Regions from separate parts of the Marinococcus sp. LNHM3E3-2.2 genome, predicted to be linked through region 1. Evidence: predicted binding sites of a transcription regulator. Region 1 holds the regulator's gene; each other region holds the start of a gene.
What was found. Region 1 encodes LexA, which represses DNA repair genes until DNA is damaged. Its sites were predicted from a motif close to CGAACATATGTTCG; they were not measured.
Positions count from the first base shown of each region.

Region 2: the regulator LexA is predicted to act here: its motif matches at 2,414-2,427, upstream of dinB (DNA polymerase IV).
Region 3: the regulator LexA is predicted to act here: its motif matches at 2,732-2,745, upstream of ACTRXF_RS11735 (YhjD family protein).
Region 4: the regulator LexA is predicted to act here: its motif matches at 1,632-1,645, upstream of uvrB (excinuclease ABC subunit UvrB).

Region 1 is NZ_JBQLIC010000001.1:480,547-484,759, reverse strand. It holds partial or broken gene tkt (transketolase) at 1-666, opposite strand, end outside; gene ACTRXF_RS02550 (DUF896 domain-containing protein) at 854-1,093, opposite strand; gene ACTRXF_RS02545 (YneB family resolvase-like protein) at 1,161-1,820, opposite strand; gene ACTRXF_RS02540 (hypothetical protein) at 1,848-2,090, opposite strand; gene lexA (transcriptional repressor LexA) at 2,249-2,875, shown strand; gene ACTRXF_RS02530 (hypothetical protein) at 2,926-3,240, opposite strand; gene ACTRXF_RS02525 (hypothetical protein) at 3,370-3,648, opposite strand; gene ACTRXF_RS02520 (hypothetical protein) at 3,690-3,989, opposite strand; gene ACTRXF_RS02515 (hypothetical protein) at 4,163-4,213, opposite strand, start outside.
Region 2 is NZ_JBQLIC010000003.1:138,516-142,728, forward strand. It holds gene ACTRXF_RS05630 (nuclear transport factor 2 family protein) at 1-142, shown strand, start outside; gene ACTRXF_RS05635 (hypothetical protein) at 204-818, shown strand; gene ACTRXF_RS05640 (hypothetical protein) at 930-1,292, shown strand; gene ACTRXF_RS05645 (PH domain-containing protein) at 1,306-1,746, shown strand; gene ACTRXF_RS05650 (glutaredoxin family protein) at 2,015-2,284, opposite strand; gene dinB (DNA polymerase IV) at 2,494-3,612, shown strand; gene ACTRXF_RS05660 (YIP1 family protein) at 3,633-4,213, opposite strand, start outside.
Region 3 is NZ_JBQLIC010000008.1:79,438-83,650, reverse strand. It holds gene mgtE (magnesium transporter) at 1-831, shown strand, start outside; gene ACTRXF_RS11745 (RrF2 family transcriptional regulator) at 966-1,439, shown strand; gene ACTRXF_RS11740 (potassium channel family protein) at 1,566-2,219, opposite strand; gene ACTRXF_RS11735 (YhjD family protein) at 2,299-2,691, opposite strand; gene ACTRXF_RS11730 (IDEAL domain-containing protein) at 2,953-3,330, shown strand; gene dcd (dCTP deaminase) at 3,486-4,022, shown strand; gene queC (7-cyano-7-deazaguanine synthase QueC) at 4,192-4,213, shown strand, end outside.
Region 4 is NZ_JBQLIC010000003.1:362,892-367,104, reverse strand. It holds gene uvrB (excinuclease ABC subunit UvrB) at 1-1,547, opposite strand, end outside; gene ACTRXF_RS06775 (hypothetical protein) at 1,738-2,931, opposite strand; gene ACTRXF_RS06770 (S41 family peptidase) at 2,996-4,213, opposite strand, start outside.

The sequences.
Region 1 (4,213 bases):
GTCGTTGCCGTCTTCGATAAAGACCGTGTGCCAGCCGTAGGCTTCATAGCGCTGCAGCACGTTTTCGGAGAACGACTGGTGAAGCGCGCCGTCGAGCGACACGTCGTTGGAGTCGTACAGCACGACCAAGTTGCCGAGCTTCAGGTGGCCGGCGAGGGACGCCGATTCCGAAGCAACGCCTTCCATCAGGTCGCCGTCGCCGCAGAGCACGTACGTGAAATGATCCACCACGGCGTGGTCGTCGGTGTTGTACTTGGCTGCCAGATGGCGCTCCGCCATCGCCATCCCGGTGCCCATGGCCAGTCCCTGGCCGAGCGGGCCGGTGGTTGCCTCCACGCCGGCGGTATGCCCGTATTCCGGGTGGCCCGGCGTCTGGCTTCCCCACTGGCGGAAGTTTTTCAGTTCCTCGAGCGAGAGGTCGTAGCCGCTCAGGTGCAGCATGCTGTATAGAAGCATCGACCCGTGTCCGGCGGACAGCACGAAGCGGTCGCGGTTAAACCAGTCCGGATTGGCCGGGTTGTGGTTCATGGATTTGGTCCAGAGCGCGTACGCCATCGGCGCCGCTCCCATCGGAAGCCCCGGGTGACCCGACTGGGCTTTTTCAATACTTTCGATGGACAGCGTCCGAATCGTGTTAATTGCTAACTGTTCTGTGCTAATTGCCATGCATATGTCCCTCCACTGTATGTATTTTTGGGTGGAAACCCGCACTTATGAGTTGACCCCGCGGGAATTTCCGTGTTCTAGTACGCTTTTATGATAAAGGTTTTAAAACGATTACACAAGCGTGTTAATAGAGAAAGAAGAAAATCAAAAGGCCTGCTCTTTGTTAAGACCAGGCCTCTCTTTTATCTTAATGCCGGAAGCTGCGGTTCCGTCGTTTGACACGCTCGAGCTTACTTGGAGTTACATCCGTGCCCTCTTCATCCACCACTTTTACGTTTTCGAGCTGGTTTTTAAACGAGGAACGGAATTTACTTAAATATTCCTGACGCAGCGCCTGCTGTTCTTCTTGTTCTTCTGCAGTCAGCCCCGACGATTTTTGACGTTTGGCTAACTCATTAATCCGGTCAATTTTTTCTTTCGAAAGCATAAGTTGCCTCCCTTAAAATGGCGTTCCTTTTTTATTATATTAAAAACAGCGCCGTACCGCAAACAAATCACTGCGGTTCTATCTCCGCGCGCTGCTGTTCATATTCTTTATAACGTCGGTGCACCGTCGCTTTAGAAATATCATAGCCAAGGCCCCGGAGCGTCAGAGCGATATCTTTAAACGTCAGCTCCCGCTGTTTCAGCTTAACAATTTCTTCAATGGGCACCTCTATTTTCTTCCGGCCGCCGCTGCGGTTTAATCCGAAGTTTTCTTCCGGGTGGTACCCGTTTTCCACCGCCCGCTGCATCCCCCGCTTAATTTTAAAATTATGCAGCCGGCGCTGATGCTCTTCCACAATGGACAAAATTTCCATAATCATATGATCGGTATCCGCAATTTCGAGCTCCCCGTCATCCTTTACTGTATAGATGGACGTGCCCCTTTTCTGCAGCTCATGGAGCACGGCGATTTTAGCATTTCCGCGTCCAAGCCGCGTATCATCGGTAATCAGCAGTGTATCCGCCCCGGTGTCATCGAGGAGCTCAAACACACGGAGAAGCCCGTCCCGTTCCACGGAATAGCTGCTCTCCTGTTCTGTCACGGTCTGCTGCACCGCCCAACCGTTCGCTGCAGCAAGAGCCTCCAGCTCCTCCTGCTGCCTGGCAAGCGAGGACTGCTGTTCTTCTTTTTCCGTACTTACCCGGGCGTAAATGATGCATGCTTTCATTTGTCTGCGTTCCTTTCCGTTCGTGTTTTACTGTTCGGCAGCGTCAAACGAAACCGTTCGTTCCCACGGCTGTTCCTGATAGCCCGGCCTGTCCTTCAAAACCGGATGCTCCTGTTCATAGACGATTTCTGCCGGCCGGTCTGCTTCCGTGCCGCCCAGCGTGTCCGGAGTGATCGAAGCGTCCGCTGAATATACCAAAAATAAAAGCGCGAATGCAAATAAAGCAAGCATCGTCCAGTCCGTTGAAGTGAAGGTTTTGAGTTTATTCATATGCATGTTCCCCCTGAATGAGAATGTATGTTCTTATATTCATTCAGTATACCAGAATACCTGTTCCCGTCAACAGAAATATTAGAACGGGTGTTTGCGTTTTTGTTCCCCTCATGCTATACTTTACTCAGAAAAATTCCTCAAAAGGAGGTGCGGAGATGAAGCTATCCAAGCGCCAGCAGCAAATTCTTGATTATATAAAAGAAGAAGTAAAAGAAAAAGGCTATCCGCCTTCGGTCCGGGAGATCGGAGAAGCCGTGGGGCTCGCCTCGAGTTCAACGGTGCACGGGCACCTCGCCCGTCTTGAAAACAAAAATTTAATCCGCCGCGACCCGACTAAGCCGCGGGCAATTGAAGTGCTTGAGCTTGAAGACCAGGGCAGCGAGCCGATTCACGAAAGCAAAGCTGTGTACGTGCCGGTGATCGGTAAAGTCACGGCCGGGGAGCCTATCACTGCGGTGGAAAATGTAGAAGAATACATCCCTCTTCCGGAGCGCATGGTGACCGACGAAGAACAGGTATACATGCTTACCATTCAGGGGGACAGCATGATAGAGGCCGGCATTTTTGACGGGGATCTTGTTGTCGTTCAAAAACAGCAGACCGCTGATAACGGCGATATTATTGTCGCTATGACCGATGAAATGGAAGCAACGGTTAAACGGTTTTATAAAGAAGAAAACTTTATCCGCCTGCAGCCTGAAAATGCCACCATGGACCCGATCATTTTAGAAAACTGTACGATACTCGGCAGAGTCACCGGCGTTTTCCGCACCATCTTTTAATCACATAAACGGGGCCGCCTGCTTCATTAAAGCAGGCGGCCCCGTTTCTATTATGCCCGGCACGCAAGCGTCCGGTACGACGTAACAATTTTATTTCCTTCAACATCTCTATCCGTAATCACTATCACTGTGGCTGACGTAATATTTTCCTGTTCGATAAATTCAAGCCCCCGGTGCCAGAGCCATTCATACACCGTTGTCATGTCTACGTTCAGTTCATTTGTCCCCAGCGCTTCTGCCGTAATCTGCATCGACAGCAGCAGCTGGTCGCGCTCAAAGATGTGAAGCACCGGTCCATTAAAATGTTCAGACTCTCCCGGGCTGCCTTCATACGGTCCGTGGTAAAAGTCAAGCAGGCGTGCCATCACGATTCCCCCTTTAACGACTTCGGCGCCGATACGTGCCTGAAGTTCGTTTTTCTATTGGTGAATTGTGATTCCTTTTCCCTGCACCTTTGCTGCTAAACCCGAATTTCTTCCCCGTCTCCTGAAAGGTTACTGGTCGAGCCACTCTTTAATCTGCTGCTTATCGTTATCATCAAGGTTGCCTTCTTCAATCCAGTAATTCATCAGCTTCATCATGCCCTGCTTGGAGAGCCCCACCCGGCTGCTGTCGGATGGATGGCTGCTGATGTCCGTTTTTCCGTATTGGTAAATGGATACGTACGGCGCCTCCGCGTGGTTTAAATTGTGAAGATCTTTCTTTTCAAAATGCAGCATTTGTATGCCCCTTTCTATTTTCCGGAATGTTTTTTGTCCCTGCGTCTGCCACAAAAAAGAGCCTCCCGGGAAGGAAAGCTCCGCTTAGCGTTTGTTTACATGGATTTAGAATACGGTTTGTGACAGATCGAATGATCGATGGTTTCATCGGGTTCACCGCTGTACACACAATCGCAGGTATCTAATACGTAAGTATGCTCTTTGGCGTGAATGACCTGACTTCCCTGATGAAATAACAGTTTTTCATCGGCCGGCTGAAAATCACTCATCGAATGAAGCACCACTTCATAGCCATCGGCGTATTCAATCACCTTGTAATGAATTTCATGACCGTCACTGCTATAGGTCACCTGCGGCTGCGTTCTGCATTTGAATTCCACTAAAGCCACTGTCATCCACCCCCTCCACTTATTTATACCACAGTTTTTTCGGTTCGAGAAGACACCCGGCCGTTTTTTTCCGAAAGAATTTCCTTCCCAAATGAGTGAAAACCGTTTCTCTCTCTGCCTGCCGGAAAAGAAGCCTTTAGCCATTTTCTTCTATATAAATAAAAACAAAAAGCACCCTCTCAGCTCGAGGGCGCTTCGAAATCTCTCAATAAATTGTCGTACGTTTTGTT
Region 2 (4,213 bases), on a different contig from region 1:
TTCGGAGCATTTGTACCTGGCAACCTATACCGTAACGAGCGAGCTGGGGACTTCGCTGCGCAGTTCTATATGGCGGAAGACGGCCTCCAGCTGGGAGCTTGTTTTCCATCAGGGGACGCCCAAAAAAGCAAACCAGCCATAGAAGCAGAACACAATTGCTATTTTCGGCACGAGTGCAGTCAGCCTGCAGAAGGGCAGTAGAGGTGAACAATGTGGAACTATTCCATTACCATTTTTGGACAACAGAGGTAGAAGAAACAGAAGCTTTTTACAGCAGTCATGGATTTGAAGTAGTAGGGCGCTTTGCCCTGGAAAATTATCGTATTAAACGGTATGACCCGCCTATTGGGTGGGATGACTTCCGCCATAAAGGGTTAACGTTCCGGATGATAGAAATGAGTCTCGGCCAGGTGAGGGTCACCTTTGGCGCAGGAAGAATGGATACGTTCGGCTACTTTGGCTATCGTGTAAATGGGGAAGAACATGCCGGTATTCTTCGGCGTGCAAAGGAACATGGATGGGGGATCAACAAAAAAGAAAGAAGAACCTTCCTACAGCCGCCTACCGGGCCGAAGATTCAGCTTGATTGGGCGGAAGAGCTTCCTATTGGAGGAAAAGAGAAGGTGCAGTCTGTCCTCATTACCAGTCCCGAGCCTTATGATTCACACGACTGGCTGACCGTTCTGGGTGCAGAAGCGCTAGTGCCTGCCTGGGAGGAAAAGCGTGCCTTCGAACTTGAAAAAGTAGTTATTCAGGGAGCGGAAGAGACGGAGACTGTGCAGGATCCAAACGGTGTCTATCTGGAATTCCGTCCTTAATGGAAGGAAGAACAGCATGATGAAATATGTAATAGGGATGATTCTGGGGTTTGCGTTGTTTACAGTAAAGCCGAGAACGGCAAAAAGCAGGGAATAGGGAGCGAATACATCTTGGAGTCGTCATTTCGTCAATTAATTATTGTTATTTTAGCTATACTATCGGCTGTGCGTCTGGTCTTCTTTTTTGTGCTGGATCAGCCTCTTATCGATGCCATGATGCCGCTTGCGTTCATGGTGTACTGGATGCTCATTTTATCAATAGCGGACAGCAGACAGCTGTGGAGTGCAAAACGCGAACTAATTACCATACTGGTGGCAACGGCGCCGGTATTGATTGTTTCATTTATCGGGGTCGTAATGGAAGCTCACGAAATCTTTCTTCCGCTGTTTACGAATTCGATGCTTTTAATGGTTCTTATGCCTATTGTTTATAAGTACGGGTTGAAACCAAACGATTCTGATAAAAAAAACTAGAGGAGACCGGATAATGGTGTTTCGAGCGAAAGGAAGCAGACTGCTGTCCGCCTTTGCGGTCATAGCTATTGTGCTGCTGGGGTATTCTATTTTTCAGGCTCTGTTTATGTATGATGGAGGGCCGGGGACCATCCTGAGAGCTGTAATTGATGCGGTTATTATCATTTTAGTGACACAGATTGTATTTTTCACAAAATATGAATTGCACGAAGAGCATCTGGCAGTCCACGCCTCTCTTTTAATCCGGCTGCGTATTCCTTATGACTCTATTCAACGGGTGGAAGAGGTGCCCGGATGGATTAAGGGGGCAACCCCGGAAAGGCTGAAGGTGATTTACCAGGAGGGAAATCGTCATCAGCATATTGCACCGAAAGACGAAGCATTGTTTCTGGAGAAACTGGCTGCGAAAAACAAAAATATTGAAATGCCAAAAGAAGGACGGTTCACGCGGTGAACGGTCCTTCTTCATAATTTGTCGTAAAATTTACGAAGGAAATAGAACCCAATAGAAGCTAAAACCATTCCGGCAATAATTATCGTTACGATAAAAAGCACTGTAGGCACGAATCTTCCTCCCTTCGCTGCAAATTCCTGCTGTTATAGGTATTTACCCCGGGAGGCATAACCGCAAGCATCTTTATTTGAACAGCGGGGCCTAAAGGATCTTGTTCAATAAATATAAAAAAGCACTGGCTTAAAACCAGTGCTGAATGCCGTTAGCATTAATTGCTTTGGCCGGATATTCCGACGGTAGTAACAAGCGTTTTTATTTTTTTCAGATTTGGACCGACGACCTGATATCTTTTGTCGTCCGTAACAATAATAGTAATGGGAACGAATTTTTCGTTTAATGCACCGAACTCCTGGTTCGCCTGTGGGTCATTGACGATATCTTTTTCAATAAAAGAAATACGGTTTTCCTGAAACCAGCCTTTTACTTTAGCACAGGAGGAGCAGTTTGGCTGGGTAAAAATCTGAACTTCATAATTCATATATATTCCTCCAATCGGGTGTGGGTGTACCGCGGCGCCTTTGTATTTATACGATTATGATAGTATACCAAAGTGCCGGAGAACGCAATGGAGAGGACAGAGGGCCAGGCCGTAGAATACTATTGAATAAGAACGTACGTTTGTGAAAAGAGGTATTGTCCGCTATAATAGAAGGAACAGAAAACTGCGCGTATAAGGGGGCGTAGGAAATGAAGCAGGAGGAACAAAAGCTCCGGAAGATTATTCATATTGATATGGACGCTTTTTTTGCAGCCATTGAACAGCGCGACCAGCCCCGTTTACGGAACAAGCCTCTAGTAGTCGGAGGTTCTCCCTGGTCAAGAGGTGTCGTGGCTACATGCTCCTACGAAGCGAGGCCGTACGGTATTCATTCCGCTATGTCTTCCTACGAAGCCTACCGAAGGTGCCCGGAGGCCATTTTTATTAAAGGGAACATGGAGAAATACAGAGAGGTTTCGCGTGAAATTATGGCCATCTTTCATGACTGCACAGATTTGGTGGAGCCTCTTTCCCTGGATGAGGCTTATCTCGATGTGACAGAAAACCACTGGAACCTCCCGTCCGCTACGCTCGCAGCTAAAGAGATACGGAAAAGAATTTATCAAAAGACCGGTCTCACTGCCTCTGCCGGTGTTTCATATAATAAATTTCTTGCAAAGACGGCTTCGGATTATGATAAGCCGGATGGTCTGACAGTTATTACTCCAGACCGGGCGGATGCTTTCGTAAAGGCTCTTTCCATTGGTGATTTTCGCGGAGTGGGAAAGGTAACCAAACGAAAATTTGATTCACTCGGCATCGCAACCGGGGAAGACCTGCAGCAGCTGAGCGAAGCAAGGCTCGTGGAATTGTTTCATAAGCAGGGTCATGTTTTTTACCGTCAGGCCCGGGGAATCGACGAACGTCTGGTGAATCCGGAAAGGGAGCGGAAATCGCTCGGAAAAGAGACGACGCTTTCGCAGGACCTTCTGCTTGTGCAGGATATGCTTCCAGTCATTGAAGAGCTGCTTGATCAGGTGCTGGCCAGGCTGAAAAAGGACGGCATAAGAGCCAAATGTATTGTGCTGAAAATAAAATTTGCTGATTTTCAGCAGATAACCCGCCGGTCCACGCTCGAGCACCCGAGCAATGATCGTGCGGAGCTCCTCGAGGCTCTGCGTCTTTTACTCGAGGAAGGGGTCTCCGGGGGAGATCCTGTCCGGCTTCTGGGAGTTACAGCTTCGGAATTTTACGGTCCGGGAGAAGTAACGGGAGGTCGTGGCAAGGTTTACAAAACAGTTAATTACGAACAGCTGCGTCTATTTTAAAACGCAGCTGTTTTAGTTGATTAACTGGAGAAGACGCCGAAGAAGAAAATAGCTATCAAAGCTAAAAGCATAACTATAATAAAAATGAGAAGCGTCAGTAACAGGGCAAACACTACAAATGCCCCGAACGCTTTACCGCCGGAGAAGCCGGCAGCGGCGGAAATTAAATTCACCTGGGTGACAATAGTCCAAATAGAAGCAGCGGCTGTGAGAACCCCGGCGATGGCTGTAAGCATCGTAGCCGTGTCATCATTGCCCGCAAGTTGTCCGATGTATAGTAAACAAATGAGGGGGAAAATGATAGCCTGCGGAAAAAGGGAGAGTCCGTAAATAGTCCGGGCTTCCCGGGCGTTCATACTGCCCTGGAATATCAAAATAACGAGCTTTAGGATCAGTCCATTCAAGTAAAAAGTGACAATTTGAAATATAAGGAACGCGGCGATAATACCGGTTGCTGCCAGAAACGTAAAAAAAGCGGAATCCGTTTCAAGCGGTGCCGTTTCCCGGGTGTTTTGTGCAAAGGCCTGAGACATTCCGGCAATGATAACGATCCAAAGGGCGGTGGAGTGAAGCTTTGGATGATCGCTTAATTGCCGGTACG
Region 3 (4,213 bases), on a different contig from region 1:
GTGGATGAAGAGGAGAAGCTGGCAGGTGTCGCTTCGATCCGTGACTTGATTGTAGCGGACTCAGACCGCACGGTTTCTGAGGTAATGAGCAGTCGTGTCGTGTCTGTCCACGTAGATGATGACCAGGAAGAGGTCGCCCAGCTGATACAGAAGTATGATTTTCTGGCAACTCCTGTTATAGACAGTGAAGGGAGGCTTGCGGGAATTGTAACCGTGGATGATGCACTCGATGTGCTCGCAGAAGAAGCTTCGGAAGACATTGGAGAAATCTCCGGGTCCCGTGGTTCCACAGATGTGAGTGTTAATGCATTTAAAGCAGCCAGACTCCGTGCTCCCTGGATTATCCTGCTGATGTTTTTAGGCCTGTTTACAGCCCAGGTAATCGGCTGGTTTGAAAGCACCCTCGAAAGTGTCGTTCTGCTTGCCGCGTTTATTCCGATGATTATGGGGTCAGCCGGAAACACGGGCACGCAGTCGCTTGCTGTGTCTGTGCGTGCGCTTGCAACGGGAAACATTGAACGAAAAGGGCTGTGGCGTACGATCAGCCGGGAATTTTCCACGGGAATTATGATTGGGGTGGCCTCAGGAATTGTGATTACGATCTTATTGTATCTTTTTTACGGGGAACCCCTGATAGGAGTAATTGTTGGTTTTTCCATCATGATTTCACTTGGAGTGGCTAGTGTTATCGGCACGCTGGTGCCGCTTTTAATCAACAAGCTGAAGCTCGACCCTGCCATTGCTTCAGGACCGTTCATCACAACGCTCACTGATATTATCAGCCTGCTGATTTATTTCACAGTAGCTTCGTCGCTCATCCAGAGCATTTAAGAACAGATTTTCTTAAAAAGAATAATGAAAAAAGGGGAGACGCTGTCTCTTCTTTTTTTGTGGGCAGTTAATTAGATTAACAATTGCGCGGTGTGATAAACTATCACTATCCTGGATGAAAAGGAGCGAGGGCTTTGCAGTTAACAACCTATACGGATTATGCATTACGGATGGTAATGTACCTGGCCGCTCATGATGAAGACGAGTCCCTGCATAGTATTAAACAAATATCGACTGCATACTCCATTTCGTACAACCATCTGACTAAGGTTGGGCATGAGCTGTCGAAGCTTGGCGTCATTCACACGGTGAAAGGCCGGAACGGAGGAATTCGTTTGGCCAAAGAACCGGAAGAAATTAATATTGGCTGGCTTGTAAGGCAGACAGAAGATAATCTGACGCTGGTGGAATGCTTTGATCCAGAATCGAACCAGTGTATTTTAGCAGGCAGATGCCGGCTCCAGGGTGTTTTGGGAGAGGCTTTGAAAGCGTATTTGTCGGTGCTCGATAAGTATACGGTCAAAGACATCACAGTAAACAAGGAAATGCTTCATGCTCTGTTTGCAGCTTCAACGGCAAAAAATCAGCCGCCGATTTCTTTTTCTTAAGAAAAGATATCATCGTGCTTGCCCCGGTCACGGTGACATTCGTTAATCATCCAGGAAACCAATTATACATAATAAAGCAGCAGCCCTGTTGAAACGGGACTGCTGCTTCTTTTCATACTCTGAAGGTTAGTTTGTCTCTTCAAAGCGCCGCAGGTCATTATTGTGACCGATAGCAATAAGCACGTCTTCTTTGAAAAGGCGGTCCTGGGCTGTGGGTGATATATTAACCTCTTTGCCGCGGCGGATGCCGAGAACGGTAACGCCGAATTTGGCCCGGATATCGAGCTGGGCGAGGGTCTTTTTATGCATGGATGCTGGTGCAGTAATCTCTATAATGGAATACTCTGCGGAGAGTTCAATATAGTCAATGACACGGTCAGAAACGAGGTGCTGGGCGATACGGTTGCCCATGTCATGCTCCGGGTGGATAATCTTATCTGCCCCGATTTTATCGAGAACCTTGTGGTGGTGAAAGTTTTGCGCTTTTACCCAGACCGAAGGGATGTCCATCTCCTTTAATAAGAGAGTGCATAAAATGCTTGCCTGAAGATCATCACCAATAGCGACAATCACGTGATCAAAATTTGTAATCCCCAGGTTCCTTAGTTCTTTTTCATCTGTGCCGTCGGCGACGGCGCTGTACGTAGAATGATTGGTAATGTCGTCGAGTTTTTCTTCATTATTGTCAATGGCCAGCACGTCATGACCGAGCTTGTACAATTCTGTACTGACGCTGACACCGAATCGCCCGAGACCGATAATGGCAAATTGTTTTTTCACACGGCGTTCTCCTTTGTCTGAAGCTTGGGGTCGTTTTCCTGTAATTGTATCGTTAATGTACCGCCGCAGTCGTGATTTGTCAAACGGGAGCCGGATGAAGGACTTGATCGTCTGATAAAGCGGAACGGCCGGAGAAATAAAGATGAAGGCAGCGCTCTGTCTGTTTTTTTAAATTAGCGTTTAAATGAGAGGTCCGGCCTGAGCCGCTGTTAAGATAGTACACGTAGTGTGTGAAAACACCGTCATTTTCTTCAAAAACGACCCTTATATTCTTTTTTTTCATGTAGAGACGCAGCTGATCGAGGTCGTGCCCAAGAGTATCGAAAGCCTGTTGAAACAACCGTTCGTAGGGTTCCTGCAGGCGGACGTCAGAAGATTTAAGCGCCTGTGTATCGAGCGTCAGTACTTTTTTTACAATCGGAAGGAGGACAGCATAATGGATAACGATATGTTCTTTTTCTGTTATAACCATTCTGTTCTCCCCCTTGCGTTGCATGATTAAATTCATTATACGAATACATGTTCCCGTTTTTCAATAAGATTTTTCATTTGCTCCGAATTTTTTGAATTGTATAGCTCGAATTTTTGCAGGAAATGGTCTATAATGAAGTTATGTAAGCGGATACATTAAGCTTTTATTCTTCTTGGAGTTGTCGGACAATTAGTTTTACTGGCGTCAAAGGTGGGTATAGTGCAGTACACACAAAATTTATTGGCAATCAATAGATAGGCATTGGGAGGCCATGCGCGCGTCGCCCGCTTTAAAAAAGATCAGCGCCCGGCGGGTGCTGCAATAAGAACAGGGGGTTCGGCGAATATGTTACATCCAACTCATGAGCAGCATTTTATGAAAAAAGTGAAACCAATTCAAAATGGTAGAAGACCTTCAAGGCAGATTCTTCAGTCTCTATATGCTCAAATGATGATGGAGTATGCTGTGTTTGAATTTAACAGAGAGCGGCTTCTGCAAAAAATTGATGACTCCCTGGATATGCATGACGAAAAAGCTTTTCAGGAATGGACAGAGGCTTATAAAGAATTGATGAGCGAATATAAAGATGGCAAAGTATTATTCGAACAAGGCTATAAATTAGAGCTTGAATTTGAATGAAGATTTATATCAGCACCCTTTGGGCTTCCCTGAAGGGTGTTTTTTTCATGTCATAACAAATCAGAAAAAGTCACTGCCGGTCTTTACGGTGTTGGCGTTTTTTTGTATTGTTCTTTATACTGGGAAAGAAAAGAAAAGCGAAGGAGGCAGAGCTGGTGATACTTTCCGACCAAACAATCCGTTCAATGATGGAACAGGGCGATCTTAGTATTGATCCATTAGAGGACCATCAGATCCAGCCGGCATCGGTGGACATTCGTCTGGGTACTCACTTTCTGAAAATCGACGAGAACGCTATCGAGTCCATTCAACTGGACCGGCCCGCTAAATATGTGGAATTTGAAAGTGATCAGGTAATTATTCCCCCGCATTCGTTTCTGCTTGCGACCACAAAAGAATACATCAGGCTTCCCCAGCATATTACAGCCTTTGTGGAAGGAAGAAGCTCTATCGGACGGATGGGACTCTTTATTCAAAATGCAGGCTGGGTGGACCCGGGGTTTGAAGGGGAAATCACGCTTGAGCTTTATAACGCCAATCGTCTGCCTATTCGTTTAACGTCCGGCAGGCGGCTCGCACAGCTCGTTTTCGCTGAGATGGATCAAAAAGCCGGTTCTCCTTATGCGGGCAAATACCAGGGACAGCGGAATGCGATGGGAAGTCACGCCTTTTTGGATCAGGAAAACGAATAAAACTGCGCGGGGCTAATACATAGCTGAAATGAGAAATAATGATTTAAAAGACTCGTGACCTTTACTGTTCACGGGTTTTTTCGAGGTAAGCGTAAGCAGAGGCACAGGCGAAAAAAGATGTTATAATGGGAGCGCTGTGAAATGTTTTGGTGGAAAGAAGGAATAACAATTGGGTTTTCAAAATGACAAAG
Region 4 (4,213 bases), on a different contig from region 1:
AGCGACACTTCCGGAATATCGAGCCCTTCACGGAGAAGGTTAATGCCGACCAGAACATCAAACTGGCCGAGGCGAAGCTGGCGGATAATATCGATCCTCTCGAGCGTTTTAATATCCGAGTGCAGATACTTCACCCGGATGCCGAGCTCTTTTAAATAGTTGGTCAGATCCTCCGCCATTTTCTTGGTGAGCGTCGTTACGAGCACCCGCTCGTTTTGCTCCCGGCGTTCATGAATTTCGCCGATCAGGTCATCGATCTGTCCTTCAATCGGCTTCACTTCCACGGTAGGGTCAAGCAGACCGGTCGGCCGGATAATCTGTTCGATAACTTCCGGTGCGTGTTCAAGCTCATACGGCCCCGGCGTTGCGGAAATGAACATCGCCTGGTTAATCCGCTCTTCAAATTCATCAAATTTCAGCGGACGGTTGTCCATCGCAGACGGAAGACGGAAGCCGTGATCCACGAGCACCTGCTTTCTTGCCTGGTCCCCGTTGTACATACCGCGCACCTGTGGAAGCGTAACGTGGGACTCATCCACCACGAGTAAAAAATCATCCGGAAAATAGTCAATCAATGTATACGGCGCATCCCCGGGGTTCCGGAAGGTCAAATGCCTCGAATAGTTCTCGATGCCGGAGCAAAAACCCATCTCCTGCATCATTTCAAGGTCATAATTAGTCCGCTGTTCGAGCCGCTGCGCCTCAAGCTCCCGGCCATTCGCCCGAAACTTTTCGAGCTGCTCCTGAAGCTCCTGCTGAATATTTTTAATGGCACGCTGCATTTTTTCTTCCCTTGTCACAAAGTGGGATGCGGGGAAAATTGCAGTATGCGAGCGTTCGCCGATAACCTCGCCGGTCAGGGCGTCCACTTCAGTGATACGGTCGATTTCATCGCCAAACATTTCAACACGAATGCAGTGCTCGTCTCTTGAAGCCGGAAAGATCTCAACGACATCGCCGCGCACGCGAAACGTCCCGCGCACGAAATTAATGTCGTTACGTTCGTATTGAATGTCTACGAGCTTCCGAAGAATCTGGTCCCGTTCAATCTCCATGCCGGTCCGGAGCGAAAGCACCAGGTCCCGGTATTCCTCCGGAGAACCGAGGCCGTAAATGCAGGAAACACTGGCGACGATAATAACGTCCTCCCGCTCAAATAAGGCGCTCGTCGCCGAGTGCCTTAGTTTATCAATTTCATCGTTAATACTCGCGTCTTTTTCAATAAATTGGTCCGTCTGCGGTACGTAGGCCTCCGGCTGATAGTAGTCGTAATAGCTCACAAAATATTCCACCGCATTGTTTGGAAACATCTCTTTAAATTCATTATATAACTGCCCGGCCAGTGTCTTATTGTGCGCCATGACAAGCGTCGGCCGGTTCACTTCTGTTAACACGTTGGAAACGGTGAACGTTTTGCCGGTCCCTGTCGCCCCGAGCAGTGTCTGGTATCTTTTGCCGTCGCTCAACCCTTGAACCAGCTTTTCAATCGCCTGCGGCTGGTCGCCCGCGGGGTTATATTTACTCGCCAGTTCAAATGTTTCGTTCATATTAGTCCCTCACTTCCTGTCTGCGTTCCGGTCATATGTCTATTTACTATACCACATGAAGATTGGAAAGAAACAACATAAAAACGAACGTATATTCGCTATTATTATTGTACTCCACTCCCCGGCAATTGCAAAGAAAACGACACCCCTCCTATACCATAAAAAACAGAACCCGGCAGGGGGTTCTGTTTTACTGGGCCGTATGCATGCTTTCCGGTGCTGTTCGTTCTTTATTAATCATCAATATCCCAAGCTGATGGTGCTGATTACTGTAAAGCGCCGCCTGTGCCTGGCGGAGCTCTCCGTTAATATCCTCCACGTCCAGACGGCAATAGGCGGAATTTTTCTGCACCGCCCGGTACAGGCTCGCTTCATCATATACTTTTTCGCTGTTCACCCGCCGGATAACCTCGCCTGCTTTAATATGCATGCGGTCTGCCGGAGACTCCGGGAGCACAGCAAGCACGGATATTCCGTCTCCACGGAGCGTATAAAGAAAATTGCTTTTAGCTGAACTGCCGGCAGCAATGGTTACCCATTCCCGCAGCAAAATCAGGACAGCCGTAATTACCGGAATAACCCATCCGCTGTAAAAATAAGCAAGTGCTGCACCGGCGCCGGTAAGGACAGCAATTCGTACAACCCACCATCCGGCCGAACGCACCTGCACAGCTGCCAGACGGTCGAAGGTTTTCATCCGTATGCCGATCACTGCCGGCAGCAAAAGAAGAGAAAAAGCGGTTCCGCCCGGAAGCAGCGGCCACCAGCCTCCTGCCTCAACAGCGCTACCCGGGATAAACAGAAATACCGGGAGCATCCAGAGGCGGTGCGTGATCTGGCCTCCAATCGGCTTACCGCGGCGGCTGACTGTCCGTATCGGAGAAAAGAACTTTGTCCCGTTCCAGACAATCAGTATTCCTTCCGCAAGCGTGAGCACTGCGAGCCAGACCATCAGAGAAAAAGCATCAAAGCCGTTTCCGAGCCAGGCTGCGTCAGAGAAAAACGGCACCGCAATTCCGGCAGCATCAAGTGCCAGAGCAGCTAAAAATGACGTCCCCCACACGTGCAGGGCGGTCAGCCAGCGGTGCAGACCTGATACTGCCAGCAGCGCACTGATCACTATTGCAAGCAGAACTGCTCCCAGAGGCAGTGAGATGCCCGTAACAATGGTGACGACCGAGACAAAAGCAGCGATTACGATCGCCGGAATAACACTCATCGTCAATTCCATCAGCATTGGATACATTTTTGCCTGAAACATTTTACGTTCTCTTTTCACCCGAATATAACCAACCATAAGCATGGCTGCTACTGCTATGTAAGTCAGCGGGTTCAGAAAAAACCACGCTAACGCAGGACCAATTTCACCGATTATTTCCTGCATCCACTATTTCCCCCTTTTCTTTGGGCCGGGCAGAACCCGGCCACCGGTATCATCCAGCTTTCATTTATTGTTCTATGACTGCATCAAGCGCGCGCTGCAGCTGCTTGTCGTTGTCCCGGTTCTGGACATTTTCAAGCACAAAATCATTCAGCGCCTCTGCTGTTTCCGGCGTCAGCGTGCCAGTGGCTTCCAGACCTTCCTGTTCCTCCTGGAAATCCTGTACCGCCGCTTCGGTTTCTTCGCTGTAGTACCCGTCTTCACGTCCCGGATCGAAGCCGGCTCCTTTTAAGAGGGTCTGCGCAGTCGCAATATTTTCTCCAGTTGTATCCGGCTCCAGGGCTTCATCAATGGACAAAATAGAGGCCTGGAAATAGTCGGGCTGCTCCTGCTCAATGGTCGGCTCCACGCCTTCTTCATTGATCCAGTTTCCATCCGGTGTCAGCCATTTGGAAACAGAGAGCTTCACATCACTTCCATCATCCAGTTCCATTACCTGCTGGACCGTCCCTTTGCCGTAGGTGCTCTGTCCTACCAGCTCAAAGCTTCCGGACTCTTTCATTGCAGCTGCCAGAATTTCAGAAGCAGAAACGCTTCCCTGGTCAATCACACCGACCACCGGGTAGTCTTTGTTTTCCTCTAAGGATGAAGTCACCTCTGAAATCGTGCCTTCCCGGTCTTCTATTTCGACTACCGGCTCTCCGCCCGGAATAATCATGCTGCCGATATCCTCCACCGCGTTCAAATATCCGCCCGGATTTCCACGGACATCAATTACCAGTCCGTCAATGTTTTCACTCTCCACCCGCTCGAGCTGGGTTTCAAATTCATTCGCTGTATTTTCAGAAAATGACGATACGTTCAGATAACCAATGCTTTCTCCGTCCTGTTCGATCACTTCGCCCTCTACGGTTTCGATCGGAATTTCATCGCGCTCCACTTCAACATTAAAAGGCTCCCCGCTTCCCCGCTGTACGGTGAGGTTCACGTTCGTTCCTTTTTCTCCGCGGATTTTTAGGACTGCTTCATTGAGTTCCAGATTTTCTGTGCTTTCTCCGTTAATTTCCAAAATATCATCATTTGGCTGAAGCCCGGCGGCTTCTGCTGGAGAATCATCGATTGGAGAAACGATAGTTACCGCGTCCCCGGATTTATTTACTTCAGCTCCAATGCCTTCGAAGGACGACTCCAATGACTGCGTGAATTCCTGTGCTGTGCTTTCACTCATGTAGCTGGAGTGAGGATCATCGAGTTCTCCGATCATTCCTTCGATAGCCCCCTGTAC